One region of the Eisenbergiella massiliensis genome, then DNA from elsewhere that is predicted to be linked to it. Evidence: riboswitches for the same ligand, from Rfam matches in the RefSeq annotation. Region 1 holds a riboswitch; the other holds the start of a gene.
The links. Region 1 has a riboswitch for thiamine pyrophosphate ahead of DXC51_RS06145 (energy-coupled thiamine transporter ThiT). Riboswitches for the same ligand answer to the same signal wherever they lie in the genome.
Positions count from the first base shown of each region.

Region 1 (7,895 bases):
TCAAAAGAAAGGACATATGGATTAGCTGCATCAAGAAAACCTTCTTCCTTCAATACCCTGAAAAAATCCAACAGCTGAACTGTATCATTTGCACTGTCCGGGAATCCAAACCGGGGATGCTGATCCCCATATGCCTCATAACCCTTTTTTATTACCGCATTGCCTATATGGAAGTGCGTAATATAAGGTCTTAATGTCCGAATTACAAACTTTGAGGTTTCATAGGTGGTAGGAAAATGGGACAAATCAACAATTAATCCAAAATTGCTGCATCTGCTCCTCATATCCGCAGCAAACCTTGCAGCATATGGAGCCGGTCCTATTAAGGCTTCCTTATCCATATCATAATCAAATACTTCCAGTTCCACAGACATACCTTTTGAAGCTGCATATTCACAAACATTTTCAGTTGTTTTAATTAACTGTAAATACGCTTTTTCTCTGGTTTCTTTTTCCCATTTTCCAGCCAAAAATGCTATTCCCTTCGCTCCCAGATATTCTGCTTCATCCACTGCTTCCAGGAGAGTCCGTTCTGCTTTTTCCCTGCCTTCCTCATTAATATCATTAGGATTGAGCCCCGGTCCCAAAAGCCTTGGCTGTGCACCATAGCAAACCTTCATGTGAGCCTGTTCCAGCATCTCTTTAGCCTTTTCACGAACAAAAGCATCCTTTATCTGGGTTACTTCCAGTGCATCAAAGTAATCATCACAGCAAATTGTTTTAATAGAATCCAACAGCTCATATTCTGCCGGAGGATGGCTCATCCACTGGATAGTTCCAATCTGAAAATACTTATGAATTGAATCTTTCATATATAATACCTCGCTTTATTTACACAAAATAACTGCTATGTCATTGACATTAGTTCCTGTAGCTCCAGTCTTGATTAAGCCTCCGATTTTATCAAGTGCATGATAAGAATCATTATTTTTTAATACTTCTTCACAGCTTATCCCCAATGCCTCCAGTTTTTCTGCTGTCCTGCCATCCACAATTCCTCCGGCAGCATCTGTCGGCCCGTCTGTTCCATCGGAACTGATTGCAAAAATTACCACATTATCCAGTCCACGGATTCCCACAGCTGCACTCAATGCAATTTCCTGATTTCTGCCGCCTTTACCCTTACCTAAAACTTTTACAATAGTTTCTCCTCCCACAATAATTGCACATGGCGGTTTCAGGCTGTAATCTTTCTTTTCTATTACTGTGTGTGCTATAGACGCAATGAATTTTCCCGCTTCTCTTGCCTCACAATCCAGAGTATTGGATAAAATATATGGCTTATATCCCAGTTCCTTCGCATATTTAGCCGCTGCTTTGCAGAACTCACTGACACTGCCTGTCAAATATGTCTCCACATTATCCACACATCTTGGTGTTTCCTTTTTTAAAGCTGACAAAATATGACTGTCTAGCTTTAGTCCATATTTTTCAATAATACTGAATGCATCTTCACAGGTAGAGGTATCCGCATAAGCAGGTCCTGAAGCAATCATATCCAGTTTATCTCCAAGGATATCAGATAATACGATGGCACATATTTTTGCCGGCGCACAATATGCTGCAAATTTTCCACCTTTTACATCCGACAGCCTTTTTCTTATTGTATTAATTTCAGTAATACTGGCCCCGCATCTTAGGCACTGCTGTGTAACGTTCTGAACATCCTCCAAGGTAATTCCCTGTACTGGTTTTTCAAACAGGGAAGAGCCGCCGCCGGAAAGAAGAAAAATAATATTATCTTTTTCTGTTAATTCTTTTACCATATCAATAATTTTCTGAGTGCCCAAAATTGAATTATTGTCCGGTATCGGATGGCCTGCTTCAATAATTTCGAAGTTCTCCAGATTCTGTTTTGAATGTCCATATTTCGTCAGTATAATTCCTTTTCGGATATGACTCCCAAATATCTCCTGACATGTGTGAGCCATTTTCCATGCTGCCTTTCCTACCGCCACAACATAAACATTCTCCATATTTTTTCTGTTGCCTAATACGCTACGGACCGCTTTATCAGGCAATACCTCTTTAATTGCCTTCCGGATTATTATTTCAGCGTCCCGATATGCTGTTTCCATTCCCTGTTTAAACACCTCTGCTTTCCCTACTTAAGCAAGGTAAAGATTTGCTCACCGCTTTTTTGTATGTCTTAATTATAGCTTTGTCATTTTCTTTTCTCTCGTCCCCCTTCACCAAAGATTTCATTTGTTTTTTGTGTCAGCAACACAAAAAAATGGAGTAAAGAAAATCACTCGTTCTTTACTCCATCTTTCACTATTTTCTTAATAAGTAATAATAAAAACATTCCATAAATTCTCTGTCTGAATTTTTTGAAAGGGGATTCATATTCAGGATTTCCCTGATTTTATCCAGCCTGTACACCAATGTATTCTTATGCACATGCAGCCAGTCACTGGCTTTATTTAAATTATACTCATTCTCAATCAAAGCGCCTATTGTCTCCAAATAGTTATCAATAAACTTCTGTCCCAGTTTCTGTCTCAGCATAAGAAAAATCGTATGAAATTCAGTCATTGATGCCATTGACTCCAAATATTTTACAATATAATCATAAAAATAAAAACTTCCTGATTTTCTTATATTCTTCTGCATCCACAGACAATACAGATAAGCCTGTCGGTAATACATAATATCATTTTGCAGCGGCCCTATATATATGCTGGACCTAATATCTGCATTTCTTATATATTGCAGGAATGACGCCAAATACTCTGCAATCATATACTTATAATCCTGCATAATATATCCGATTGGGCAGTCAATAGACTTAAAAATTACCAGAAAACCTTCTCTTGTTATATCTACAAAATCCTGTCTTGAAAAGAATTTGTTATCCTCCAACAGCATCCTCAGTTTTTCGCCACTTACCGCACTATCCTTACATTCTATCAAGATGGGAACACGTACCATCTCTTCTTCCAGATTCAATGCAATGATATATTTTGTCAAATCCTCTCTAACAAAATCATCACTGTACAGGATAAGATGTACCAGCTGTTCCTTTAAATTATATTTTCGCAGGCTTTCAAACTTGTAGGACTCGTACTCAAGCATCAATTCAACAGACATTTTTACAATCTTGGCAACCGGCATAATCTCACGTGGATCTCCGGAGAGACCAACCACTCCCTCTTTTCTTTTGTTTACATGAACCACCATATTAACGCCGCATTTTACACCCTTGTCCAAATCTTCTTTTGTAACGACCCTGCTGTCCTCGTCCCCTTTCATAAGCTGAAATGCCACCTCATGAAATGTACCAACCCTTTCTTTCAACCTGCTCGCTATGATAATCCCATCCTCGTCCATAATATTGATATTATATTCGGTAAACTGTGATAATTTATCAATTAATCGTTCTGCAAACAACCTGTCAATCATCTTTTATATCCCTGCCATTCATTATTTACTACTTTTCTATAGTATAATTACTTTACATCGTTCTGGCTAGTGATAATTTTTAACATTAGGTTACTTTATTTCTTATATTTTATTATGCCAACCATTTTTTCTGTAATTATATGTCTTTTCATCCATTTTTAAGTTTCTGTACTTTTCCAAATACACTCTTGACTTTTCTGCACTGCCAGTTTATAGTAAAAAAGAATTTAATACAGATGCACGCTAGGGGAGCCGATTGCTGAGACTGAAACCGATGGTTTCTGACCCTTACCACTTGACCCGGGTAATACCGGCGTAAGGAAGCACCTTTGTAAAAGCAAATAAAAAACTGCTTATACCTTCTACATTTGCCTTTACAAAGGAACGTCATATGATTGTAATTGTCCGCGATATAACTGTAATGGTCATTATCGCCGCCTACTTTCATTGTTTCCCCTCTTTGCGTACTAATACCAAGGAGGTTTTTTTATGAGTAAAAGTTCTATCACTGTAAAGCAGGTCGTTTATTCTGGCGTTGCCATTGCACTGGCAACCGTCATCGCCACCGTTATCAAGCTGCCCAGCCTTCCCAACGGCGGTTCCATCACTTTGTTTTCCATGTTAATCGTATGCCTGGTGGGCTATTGGTACGGCCCCAAGGTAGGCATTATCGCTGCGCTGGCTTACGGCGTACTGCAGTTTATTACCGGGCCTTACGTGGTTCATCCCGCCCAGGTGCTCCTGGACTTCCCGCTTGCCTTCGGCGCGCTCGGCCTTTCCGGCTTCTTCAGCAAATCCAAGCATGGGCTTCTGAAGGGTTATCTTGTAGGCGTGGCAGGACGTTTCCTGTTCCATGAAATTTCCGGATTTATTTTCTACACTACATACGTGGGAGATTTTGGAGGAAATATGGCTGCAATCTGGGCCTCTACCCTGTATAACCTGAGCTATATCCTTCCGGAAGCAATCCTTACGGTAATTCTGATTGCACTGCCGCCGGTTGAGAAGGTGATGGGCAGGCTGAAGGTTATGGCTACCAGCAGCAACTGAACTATATCGTTATATAGCCTTGTTTTGTATTGTAAAAAGTAACTTTGAGAATACTGAACAGCTGTACTAAAGAAAAACAGCAGGCAAAATCCGCCTGCTGCTTTTCTTTATCCATGATACTTATACCACAAAAAAACGGCCCTGCCAAAACCCAACAGGACCGTCACACTTCACACCTTATATATTTCGTTCTATTGCAAAACAAGCACAGTCACTGCTCCATCCATCAAAATCCATCTATAGAATCTCAACACTCCAACTGTTCCTGTACACCCCGCCGCTCTGCACACTCTTCAATCCCGGCTGTGTGGAAAGGTCTTCCACAATATCCTGTCTGGAAGGCAGGGAGGACCAGGGTTCAATGCAGACATAAGGAGCCTCCGAACGGGTGGCATGCCAGAAGCCCACATAATCCATATCCGGGTAGCTCACCGTCACGCGTCGCTCTCCCTTATCGGATTTAATGGAAACCGTTTTGGGCATATGGGTCAGTACAATCGCGTCATCATCAAAAAGACTGTGCTTCAGAGGAATTTTATTCCCATCAGTAAGGGGATAAGGCGTATCCTTGCCGTCTACAAAGCAGGTGGGTGAAATTCCGATTTTAACAGGGGTATCGTATTCCTTCTGTCCGCCGAATTCCAGATAGTAATCTTCAAAATTCAGTCCATCCTCCATGGGTACCAGGAATCCGGGGTGCCCGCCGATACCGAAATACATGGTTTTTCCGTCATGGTTCTCTACCTGGTAGGTGATGTTGAGCATATCCCCGTCCAACTCATAAATCACGCGGTATGTAAACTCATAAGGATAGCAGGCTCTTGTCTCTTCATTGGCATCCAGCCGGAAAACAATGCGCTCCCCGCTCTGTTCCTCCATCGCCAGCTCCGTCACATGGATAAAACCATGGATTGGCATATGATAGGTTACGCCATCCAGCGTATACTTTCCTTCTGTCATACGGGCGATATATGGAAAAAGATTAGGCGCTTTCTCGTCCCAGAATGCCGGATCCGCCTGCCACAAATACTCCCTTCCGTCTCTGATAATTGACTGGAGCTCTCCGCCCCTGCTGCTTATCTGTACTGTAAGTCTGTCGTTTGCAATCGTATAATTCATAATCCTTCCCCTTCCTGGTTTTTATTCTTTTCGCCGGCATCCGCCGATGCCGATGCACAGTTATCCGCCCATCACTGAAACGGATTGTAAAATCTGCTCCCATCATAAAATGTAAAAACCATAGCTGCAATTACAAAGCAGATAACAAAAACAAGCGTAAGATAATCATTGCGCTGCAGTTTTTTCCCCATATACCAGGTTCTCTTTTTGTTCTTTCCAAATCCGCGCAGCTCCATGGCATTGCTCACTACGTCAATTCTGTCCATGCTGGAAAAAATCAACGGGAAAATGATGTTTGCCATTCTCTTCAGCCGTTTAAAAAAGGATGTCTTACTGGACATTTCGATTCCCCTGGCTTCCTGGGCATGCTTGATTTTGGAAAAATCCGCCTGTACGTCAGGCACATAGCGCAGCGCGATGGCAATGGAATAGCCGATATTGTAGCTGATCCCAAGGTGGTTCATGCTGGCCGCAAGCTCGCTGGGATTGGTGGTCACCATAAACATCAGAACCACGGGCACAACCGTAAAGTATTTGAGCATGATATTAAACTCATAAAAAAGCTGCTCCGTGGTCATGCTGTAATGGCCTGCAATGTGGAAAAGCACCGTTTTGGTCCCGTAAATTTCAGTCCCCTGGAAGGGGGAAAACAGGAAAATAGTAAGCAGGTTCAGGAACAGGAAAAACAGGATGAACTTGAAAACCGTTCCCACCTGCTTCCACTCGGTTTTGGACACTTTGAAAATGACAAGGCTGAAGGCCAACATAACGGCCAGAACCCTTGTGTCATAGGTCAGCATGCCGGCAATTGACCACAGAAGGAAGAAAATCATTTTTGTCACGCCGCTCAGCCGGTGAATCCAGGTATCCTTCGGCGCATAGGTAAGCACTCTAGCCATTGGCCCGCTCCTCCCTTTCAAAAAATATGAATCTTTCCACGAAGCCCGACGGGTCGGAAATACCGCATTTTACCGCCAAATCGTATAAAGAGGTTTTCTTCAGATAAGCCTTGTCCGCAATGGCCTCGCTGGTGAGGACCCTGGCGGGAATATCATCCGCTATCATTTCACCGTCCGCTATGACAATGGCGCGGTCCGTGTATTCCAGCATCAGGTGCATATCATGGGTAATCATGATAATCGTAATTCCCAGACGGTCATTCAGTTCCTTGAGGAATTCCATAATTTCCGTGTAATGCCGGAAGTCCTGTCCAGCAGTGGGTTCATCCAGAATCAGGACCTCAGGGTTCATCACAAGGATGGACGCGATGGTCACTCTTTTCTTCTGTCCGAAACTCAGGGCCGAGATGGGCCAGTTACGGAATGGGTACAGGCCGCAGATTTTCAGCGTTTCGTGGACTCTCTCCTTAATCTCGGCCTCCGGCACGCCTCTCACCGCAAGGCCCAGCGCAACCTCGTCAAATATCATGGGCTTGCTGATCATCTGGTTGGGGTTCTGCATCACAAGTCCGATGACTTCTCCACGCTCTTTAATGGATTTGTCAGCAATATCGGCCCCGTTCAAAAGGATGTTTCCCCGGTCGGGATTGATAAAGCCGCAAATCAGGTTGGACAGGGTGCTCTTTCCGGCCCCGTTTTTGCCGACTATGCTGAGCATCTCGCCTTTTTCAATTTTAAAATCAATATTCCTGAGGACCGGATTCCCCGTAATATAGGAAAAATCCAGATCCAGCACCTCCAGCGCCGACTGCTTGCCAGGGCGGGGCGGGGGAAGCTGAGCTTCCTTGTACCACGCCTGCACTTTTTCCCGGTAGGGCGCAAGATCCATGGTTTCTATATGCTGGGGATGGGTATCCGCGGTTATCTGGCAGCCCGCATGTTTCAGGGCTGTGATATAAAGAGGCTCCCTGATGCCCTCCTTCTGCAGGATATCCGTACAGAGAAGTTCATCCGGCGTCATATCGGCGACAATGCGCCCTTCTCCCACCACAACAATCCGATCCACATCCCGGTACAGGGCATCCTCCAGGCGGTGTTCGATGATGAGTACGGTTTTTCCCGTGGTCCTGCTGATTTTGTCTATCAGATCGATAGCCTTTTTCCCGGTAGCCGGGTCCAGGTTGGCCAAAGGTTCATCAAATAACAGAACGTCCACGTCGTCTATCATTACACCGGCCATGGACACCCTCTGCTTCTGACCGCCGGACAGCTCCGTCGGCGCATGTTTCAGAAGATTCTTCACATCTACGATTTCTGCTACTTCATCAACCTTTGAAAAAATTTCATCCTGGGGCACGCAGTCATTTTCCAGGGCAAAAGCGATATCCTCCGCCACCGTCAGACCGATAAACTGTCCGTCCGTAT
Region 1 is NZ_QVLV01000003.1:217,637-225,531, forward strand. It holds gene DXC51_RS06130 (sugar phosphate isomerase/epimerase family protein) at 1-812, opposite strand, end outside; gene DXC51_RS06135 (glycerate kinase type-2 family protein) at 828-2,078, opposite strand; gene DXC51_RS06140 (CdaR family transcriptional regulator) at 2,275-3,402, opposite strand; TPP riboswitch at 3,638-3,741, shown strand; gene DXC51_RS06145 (energy-coupled thiamine transporter ThiT) at 3,892-4,452, shown strand; gene DXC51_RS06150 (aldose 1-epimerase family protein) at 4,690-5,571, opposite strand; gene DXC51_RS06155 (energy-coupling factor transporter transmembrane component T family protein) at 5,643-6,470, opposite strand; gene DXC51_RS06160 (ABC transporter ATP-binding protein) at 6,463-7,895, opposite strand, start outside.

Region 2 (7,895 bases), on a different contig from region 1:
GCTCCACCGTCTGCGCGGATACTCCCAGTATTTTGCCGGGGCCGATTCTGCGGCGCACATCCGCCGCAGACATGTCGTGCTGGCCCACATGAACGCCGTCCGCGCCGCAGCTGACAGCCAGCTCTACGTTATCGTTAATGAGGAAAGGGACATGGTATCTGCGGCAGAGTTCTTTCACAGCCAGGGCTTCCTGCCGGAATTCTTCCTCCGGCAGCTCCTTTTCCCGAAGCTGGATGCAGGTGGCGCCGCCTGACAGGGCTTCCTCCACCTGCTGCAGCAGTGTTTTTTTACCCGTCCAGGCACGGTCGGTTACGGCATAGAGGAGCAGCATGCTTCTGTCACATTTCATAGGGAACCTCCGTGCAGATGATTTTTTCAGAAGCTCCGTTTTCCTGCTTTTGGAGCCGGTATTTGCGCAGCCTGGCGCCTTCCTCCAGGGTTTTCCCGTCCATCAGGAAAATTTCATCTATGATTTTGCTGCGATAGGAGGCATTGCCTTCTTTGGCGGAAAGCCTCTGGTAAGCCCGTTCTCCTGCCAGCCCCATGGCACAGACGGCCGCAGCGGCCGCTTCCAGGGGCTGTTCCTGATTGGCGGTCAGGTATGCTGTCATCATGGCGGACAGCATACAGCCGGTGCCGGTCACCTTACTCATCAGGGGATGGCCGTTGCGGATGACATAGGAAAAATCACCGTCTGTTACAATATCGATCGCTCCGGTAATTGCCACTATGGCTCCTGTATCCTCTGCGAAGCGGCCGGCAAAAAGGATCGTGCTTTCCAGGTTCGCATCCGTTACTGCATCCATGCCGTCAGCATCCACGCCTCTGGCGCCTCCCATTCCCAGCGCAAGGGTTTTGATTTCGGAAATGTTCCCGCGGATGGCTGTAAAATGTACTTCCTTAAGCAGTCTCCGGGCAGTTTCCGTGCGCAGCCGGCTGGCTCCCGCGCCCACCGGGTCAAGCAGCACAGGATGGCCGCAGGCATTGGCTTTTTTACCGGCAGCCAGCATGGAGGGAATCGTATTGCGGTTCAGTGTTCCGATATTGATGTTAAGGCCGCCGCAGACAGCGGTAATTTCCTCCGCTTCCTCCAAATCATCGGCCATAATCGGCGAACCGCCGCAGGCCAGCAGGATGTTGGCGCAGTCGTTTACGGTGACATAATTTGTAATATTGTGAATTAAAGGCATCTGCCCTCTTACTTTTTCCAGTTGCTCTTTCAGCATTTTTTCACCCTCGTTTTCCATAGATTTAGTTGCGCTACTCTTCATAGATGGACACGATTTCTCCATCCAGAATGCGGTTCATATTTTTTACGGCGCAGAAGTTCCCGCACATGCTGCAGGTATCCTCTTTTTCCGGCCGGGAGGATTCCCTGTAGCTTCTGGCCTTCTCCGGGTCCATGGCAAGAGAGAACATCCGCTCCCAATCCAGCTTCTTTCTGGCAAGGCTCATCTGATTGTCCCAGTCCATGGCCCCGGGTACGCCCTTGGCGATATCGGCCGCATGGGCTGCGATTCTGGCGGCAATGATGCCTTCCCTCACATCCTCCACATCAGGCAGGCGCAGATGCTCCGCTGGCGTTACGTAGCAGAGGAAGGAGGCTCCCGCCGCCGCTGCCGCCGCCCCGCCGATGGCCGCCGTAATATGATCATAGCCAGGGGCCACGTCCGTTACTATGGGGCCGAGCACGTAAAAGGGTGCACCGTGGCAGAGGGTTTTCTGGATTTCCATATTGGCTGCGATCTGGTTAAGCGGCATGTGCCCGGGTCCCTCAATCATGATCTGTACGTCTTTTTCCCAGGCTCTTTTTGTAAGCTCCCCAAGGGTAATCAGTTCTTCTATCTGGGACGCGTCGGTAGCGTCGGCAAGGCATCCTGGACGGCAGGCATCCCCCAGGCTGAGGGTAACGTCATATTCCCGGCAGATATCCAGAATCTCGTCATAGTGCTCATAAAAAGGATTTTCTTCTCCTGTCATTTCCATCCACGCAAAAATAATGGAACCGCCTCTGGAAACGATATTGGTCAAACGCTTATTCTTCTTAAACTTATGGGCGGTTTCTTTGTTGATCCCGCAGTGGATAGTCATAAAATCCACACCGTCCCGGGCGTGCATTCTCACAATATCAATCCATTCCCCCGAAGTGATCTGCTTCAGGGGCTTATGATAATAAACCACCGCATCATAAATCGGCACAGTTCCAATCATGGCGGGGCAGTTATGCGTCAGGTAACGTCTGAACTTCCTCGTGTCGCCAAAGGAGCTTAGATCCATAATGGCTTCCGCTCCCATTTCCACTGCCTTTCGCACCTTCTCATATTCCATTTCCAAATCCGTCATGTCTCTGGATGTGCCCAGGTTCACATTGATTTTGGTTTTCAGCATGGAGCCAAGACCGTTTGGCACAATCGACTTATGCTCTTTGTTGCAGGGGATGATAATCCTGCCCTCCGCCATAAGCCTGCACAGCTCCTTCCCGGAAATATGCTCCTTTTCCGCCACCGCTATCATCTGTTCCGTGAGAAAACCTTTTCTCGCGGCTTCCATCTGTGTTGCATAATTCATACTGTTTCCTCCTGACCGTTTGCTTCCTTCACAGTTTTTCTCTTTCTTTTCAGGGCCTGTGCGGCAGTGCGAATGCAGGAAACAGGAATTGCGGCAAAAGAAAATGCGGCTTTTGGCGGACGCTCACTAAAAAAACGGAGCATACCAGGATCGGTATACTCCGCTTTCATATCATGTAAGCTGTGCAACTTCTTCCTACGTTGGCATTACCCAAATCAGGTTTAAGGGTCGAAGTTGGATTACTTCCTCTCAGCCTGCTCCACAAGCTCCCCTGAAAAATATGTACTTTTTCCCGCCGGGCTTAACCGGCCTTTACGTGGAAATCATATCATGCCTGTCCTATTTTGTCAAATTTTATGGCCTGCCGGTTTTTCCGGCCTTTTTTCTGATTCCCCGTCAATCTGTAACAGTCCGGACGGGCCAGAATGACCGGCAATTACAATTTTGTCCTGACGTTTTCCGGTGTTATTGCAACTACGCTCTTTTGGAAAGAACCTCTTCTTCATATTTCATTACTTCCCTGAACCAATCTCCCTTGACAGGAACATTGTTCTTCTCACAGAAGTAATCCCACACATCACCGAAGGGATAGGTTTTCATTTCTTCCTGCATTGCCATCAGTTCTGTAAACTGGTTGGTATCCTGCAGCTCCTTAAAACGCTTGTTGGGAGAAACCAGGGCGTAAAGAAGGGCCTTCTGCATATTTCTCATACCAACGGTCCACGCGGAAATACGGTTGATGCTGGCATCAAAGAAATCAAGGGCAAGAAGCACGCGGTCAATGGCGTCGTTTCTTACGATTTCCTTTGCAATTTCTCTTGTTTCATCATCAAAAAGAACTACATGGTCGCTGTCCCAGCGTACCGGCCTTGTTACATGAAGCGCAATCTTGTCATTGAACAGGAGCATGGAGGAAATTTTATCGGATACCATCTCTGTGGGATGATAATGTCCGTTGTCCATAAGGCTGATAATGCCGTTGTTTGCCGCATAATTGACGGTAAATTCACTGGATCCCACAGTGTAGGATTCCAGGCCGATGCCGAATACCTTGGATTCCAGGCACACAAGAACCTTGGATTTATCGTAAGGGATGGAAAGGATCTGATCCAGGGAATCTTTGAATCTAGCCCTGGGCCCCAGCCTGTCGGCGGGAATGTCTTTATAGCCGTCCGGAATCCAGATGTTCATTGCGCAGGGGATTCCCAGCTCTTCTGCAAAATACTGGGAAATGCGGATGCAGGCTTTTCCATGCTCAATCCAGAAATTACGAACTTCATCGATCGGGCTGGAAAGGGTCAGGCCGTCCACTACCTTGCTGTGGGAGAAGAAGGTGGGGTTGAAATCAAGGCCGATTCCTTTTTCCTTCGCAAAATCAACCCATTTTTTGAAATGCTTCGGCTCGATTTTGTCTCTGTCCGCAAATTCACCGTCTTCAAAAATAGCATAGCTTGCATGCAGGTTCAGTTTATGCTTTCCGGGCACGAGGCTGAATACCTTATCAATATCTGCCATCAGTTCTTCCGGTGTCCTTGCCTTTCCGGGATAGTTTCCGGTAGTCTGGATTCCTCCGGTAAGAGGTCCCTTCTGATCAAAGCCGGTAACATCGTCGCCCTGCCAGCAGTGCATGGAAATCGCAATGTTTTCCAGGGTTTCCACCGCCTTGTCGGTGTCCACGCCAATTGCCGCATAAATTTCCTTTGCGGATTCATATCTTTCTTTTACGTTCATAATTATCTCCTTTCCGTCCCATGGGACGACGTGCGTTTCACACGTTTTCGACTGATGATGTAATTGGGTAACCGTTCAGATGGGTATGAACCTTTACCTCGCTTCATATTTTTTCACACCGAAGGAATCGTAAATGCAGGCGCGCACCTGGGCAAGTCCCTCAAATTTTCCGTCCTTCAGCATCTGTACCGCCAGGTTGCCGATAGCTGTCGCCTCTCCCGGGCCTGCGTAAACGCATCTTCCGGATTTATCCGCAGTCAGCTGGTTCAGATATGCCGCATTGGATCCGCCGCCCACAATATTGATGGCCGGGAAGGTTCTCCCTGTGAGCGCTTCGATTTCCCTGACGGTTTCCGCATAGCTTTCCGCCAGGCTCTGATAAATAACGGCTGCAATCTGTCCGGTTGTCTCCGGCTCTCTCCATCCATGCTTTCTGCAGTAAGCCTTAATGGCCTCCGTCATATTGTCGGGCGCCAGAAAAGCGTCGTCATTCACATCCACGCGGGAAGGAAAATCGCTTTCTGCCTCCGCCATATCACACAGCTGTGCAAAGGAATATTTGTCCCCCAGCTCATGGCGCACGGACTGGATCATCCACAGCCCCATAATATTTTTCAGATAACGGAAACGGTACTCATATCCGCCTTCGTTGGTAAAGTTTCTTTCCCTGCTTTCCGGGGAACAGATTGCCTTGTCATTTTCAATTCCCATCAGCGACCAGGTCCCGGAGCTTATGTACAGGCAGTCATCGGTAAGTGCGGGTACGGAAATAACCGCGGATGCCGTATCGTGCGTTGCAGGCATCACCACTTCGCAGGTAAAGCCGACTTCCTCTTCCACCTCTTTGGAAAAAGGTCCCACCACGGTTCCCGGCATATGCAGCGGCCGGAAAACAGAGGGCTTATAGCCCAGCCGTTCAATCAGCTCATAGTCCCATTGCTTTGTTTCCGGGCTGACCAGCTGTGTGGAGGTGGCGTTGGTGTACTCGGACAGCTTATTGCCCGTGAGCAGAAAATGGAAATAATCAGGAAGCATCAGCAGCCACTCCGCTTTTTCCATGTTCTCCGGCTCCTGGGTTTTCACCGCCATCAGCTGGTAAATGGTATTGAACATCTGTTTCTGGATTCCCGTCCTGGCATACAGGGCGTCCTCCGGTATGATTTTATACACCTCTTTGTCCATGCCTTTGGTTCTGCCGTCCCGGTAGCCATAGGTGTTTCCCAGGATCCTGTCCTCCCCGTCCAGGAGGACATAATCCACGGCCCAGGTGTCAATGCCCATGGATTTGGGGATTTTCCCGGCCGCCCTGCAGGCCTTCAGGCCTTCCTTGATTTCGTGGAAAAGGCGGGGAAGATTCCAGCACAGATGGCCGTCCTTTTTCTCCATGCCGTTTTCAAAACGGTATACCTCCTCCAATACGATTCTGCCGTCTTCCAGGTGTCCCAGGATATGGCGGCCGCTGGAGGCGCCTATATCCACAGCAAGATAGTACTCTGCCATAATTTTACCTTCTTTCGTCCCGATTTCACTGCTACTATTATACCTCTGCGGCGCTTATTTTTTTAGGACGGCAATTGCAAATTTACCGTCCTTATTTGCACTCCTATTTTAAAGAAACAGGAGTAAAAAATAATTTTATCTTTTTTGCTCCTGCTGCTTTTAAATATACTCTGCCTTGATTTCATCCGGCAAGATTCAATTATTTTTCCGGTTCCTCAAACATTGAGGAAGTGGGATTCAGAAATGTATTCTTAATGTTCTCCTCAACGCTCAGGCGATCGTTTATTTGCAGCAGATATTGAGGAGTCCCTCCTACAATACCATAAATCAGTGCCTGATCCTCCTCCGGGAAATTCCGAAAATAACTGCAGGTGTTACTCCACTAATGTAACTGTTCAGCCTCTTCACAGTTACCCACCAATCACATGAGATATATCCCTTTTGACGGCAAGATGGCGGAAATGGTATAATGTCAGCATAGCTGACATTATACCATGGAAAGTCGATGCGACTGACTTTCCATATGTGCATTCCGGTTTCTGCAGCCACCGCAGAAAACATGGTACTAAACTCCGCCGGAGGCCAATATACCGCAAAGCGGATATGCTGCAGCAGGCGCAGGGACAGGCTTTTAAGAGAAAACAGGCGGTCCGGGACGGGACCGGAAGGGGAAACAGATGAATCAGGAGCTGCTTGATAAGCTGAGGGTGATTTCGCCGGAGGAAAGGAAGATATTGGACGGGGAGGCCCGGGTGGAGAAGAGCATTTACACCGCGGACGATGATTTTATTGTGGACAGCAGGCAGATGCTGGATGCGGGGAAGCTGATCGATATCAGGCCGCATACGCGGTTTGTGCGTTTTCCGAAGCACCGTCATAATTATATCGAAATTATTTACATGTGCAGCGGGACGACGACTCATATAATTAATGAATCGACGCGTGTCGTATTGGATACGGGGGATTTGCTGTTCCTGAACCAGAACGCCGCGCAGGAAATTCTTCCGGCGGGGGAGGACGATATTGCAGTGAATTTCATTGTTCTGCCTGAGTTTTTTGACCGGGCTTTTCTCATGATGGATGAGCGCAGCGAGCTGCGGGAATTTCTGGTGGGTTCCCTGAAAAAGGATCGCAGCTTTACCGATTACCTGCATTTCCATGTGAGCGAGGTGCTGCCCATTCAGAACCTGGTGGAAAATCTTATCTGGTCTTTGGTGAACAGGCAGCCTAACCGGAGGAATATCAATCAGACGACCATGGGGCTTCTTTTCCTGCAGCTTTTGAACCATACGGACAAGATCAACCAGGATGATCCCGGGCAGCATGAGCAGAATATAGTATTTACGGCCATGAAATATATTGAGGAAAATTATAAGACGGCTGCGCTGGAGGAGCTGTCCGTCCGTCTTTGTGAACCTGCCTATTATCTGAGCCGGCTGATCCGCCGGATGACAGGAAAGACCTTTAAGAATTTACTGCAGACAAAAAGGCTGAACCAGTCAGCCTTTCTGCTTACCACAACAACACTTCCCGTGGAGGAAATTATTGCGTCTGTGGGATATGACAACACAAGTTATTTTCATCGGATTTTCCGGGAGCAGTTCGGCATGACGCCGCGCGCCTACCGCCTTGCCCATGAAGCTGTCAATTCTCAGGATACAGGCAGGTAATGCCGGAACGTTCAAAGGTTTCCAGCCACACATCGGAGGGCTTTTCATCGGTGACTACCACCTGAACATGGTTGATGTCACAGATTTTTGAAAAAGCAACTCTTCCGAACTTGGTGTGATCCACCGCAAGAATACACTGCTTCGCGGATTTGAGCATGGTCTGCTTTGCCTGGGAAAAAAGTTCATTACCATCGGTAATTCCTTTTTCCATGTCCAGCCCCTTACAGGAAAGCACCACCTTCTCCACGTTGAAGGCACCCAGTCCTTCAATGGCGCGGGGGCCTACCAGGGCCAGATACCCTTCCTTCAGGCTTCCGCCGGAGGAGATGATATTCCAGTCCGAAACATCGGACAGTTCCAGGATAACCTCTATGGAATTGGTGATCACGGTGAGACGTTCCTTGGCCTTGAGCGCCTTGGCAATGA
Region 2 is NZ_QVLV01000015.1:1,811-9,705, forward strand. It holds gene thiE (thiamine phosphate synthase) at 1-349, opposite strand, end outside; gene thiM (hydroxyethylthiazole kinase) at 339-1,226, opposite strand; gene thiC (phosphomethylpyrimidine synthase ThiC) at 1,261-2,568, opposite strand; TPP riboswitch at 2,744-2,851, opposite strand; gene DXC51_RS18990 (L-rhamnose isomerase) at 3,043-4,299, opposite strand; gene rhaB (rhamnulokinase) at 4,393-5,799, opposite strand; gene DXC51_RS19010 (AraC family transcriptional regulator) at 6,477-7,469, shown strand; gene DXC51_RS19015 (DeoR/GlpR family DNA-binding transcription regulator) at 7,444-7,895, opposite strand, start outside.
Region 2: it holds a riboswitch for thiamine pyrophosphate, as region 1 does, so the genes downstream of both, thiC (phosphomethylpyrimidine synthase ThiC) here and DXC51_RS06145 (energy-coupled thiamine transporter ThiT) in region 1, are expected to answer to the same signal.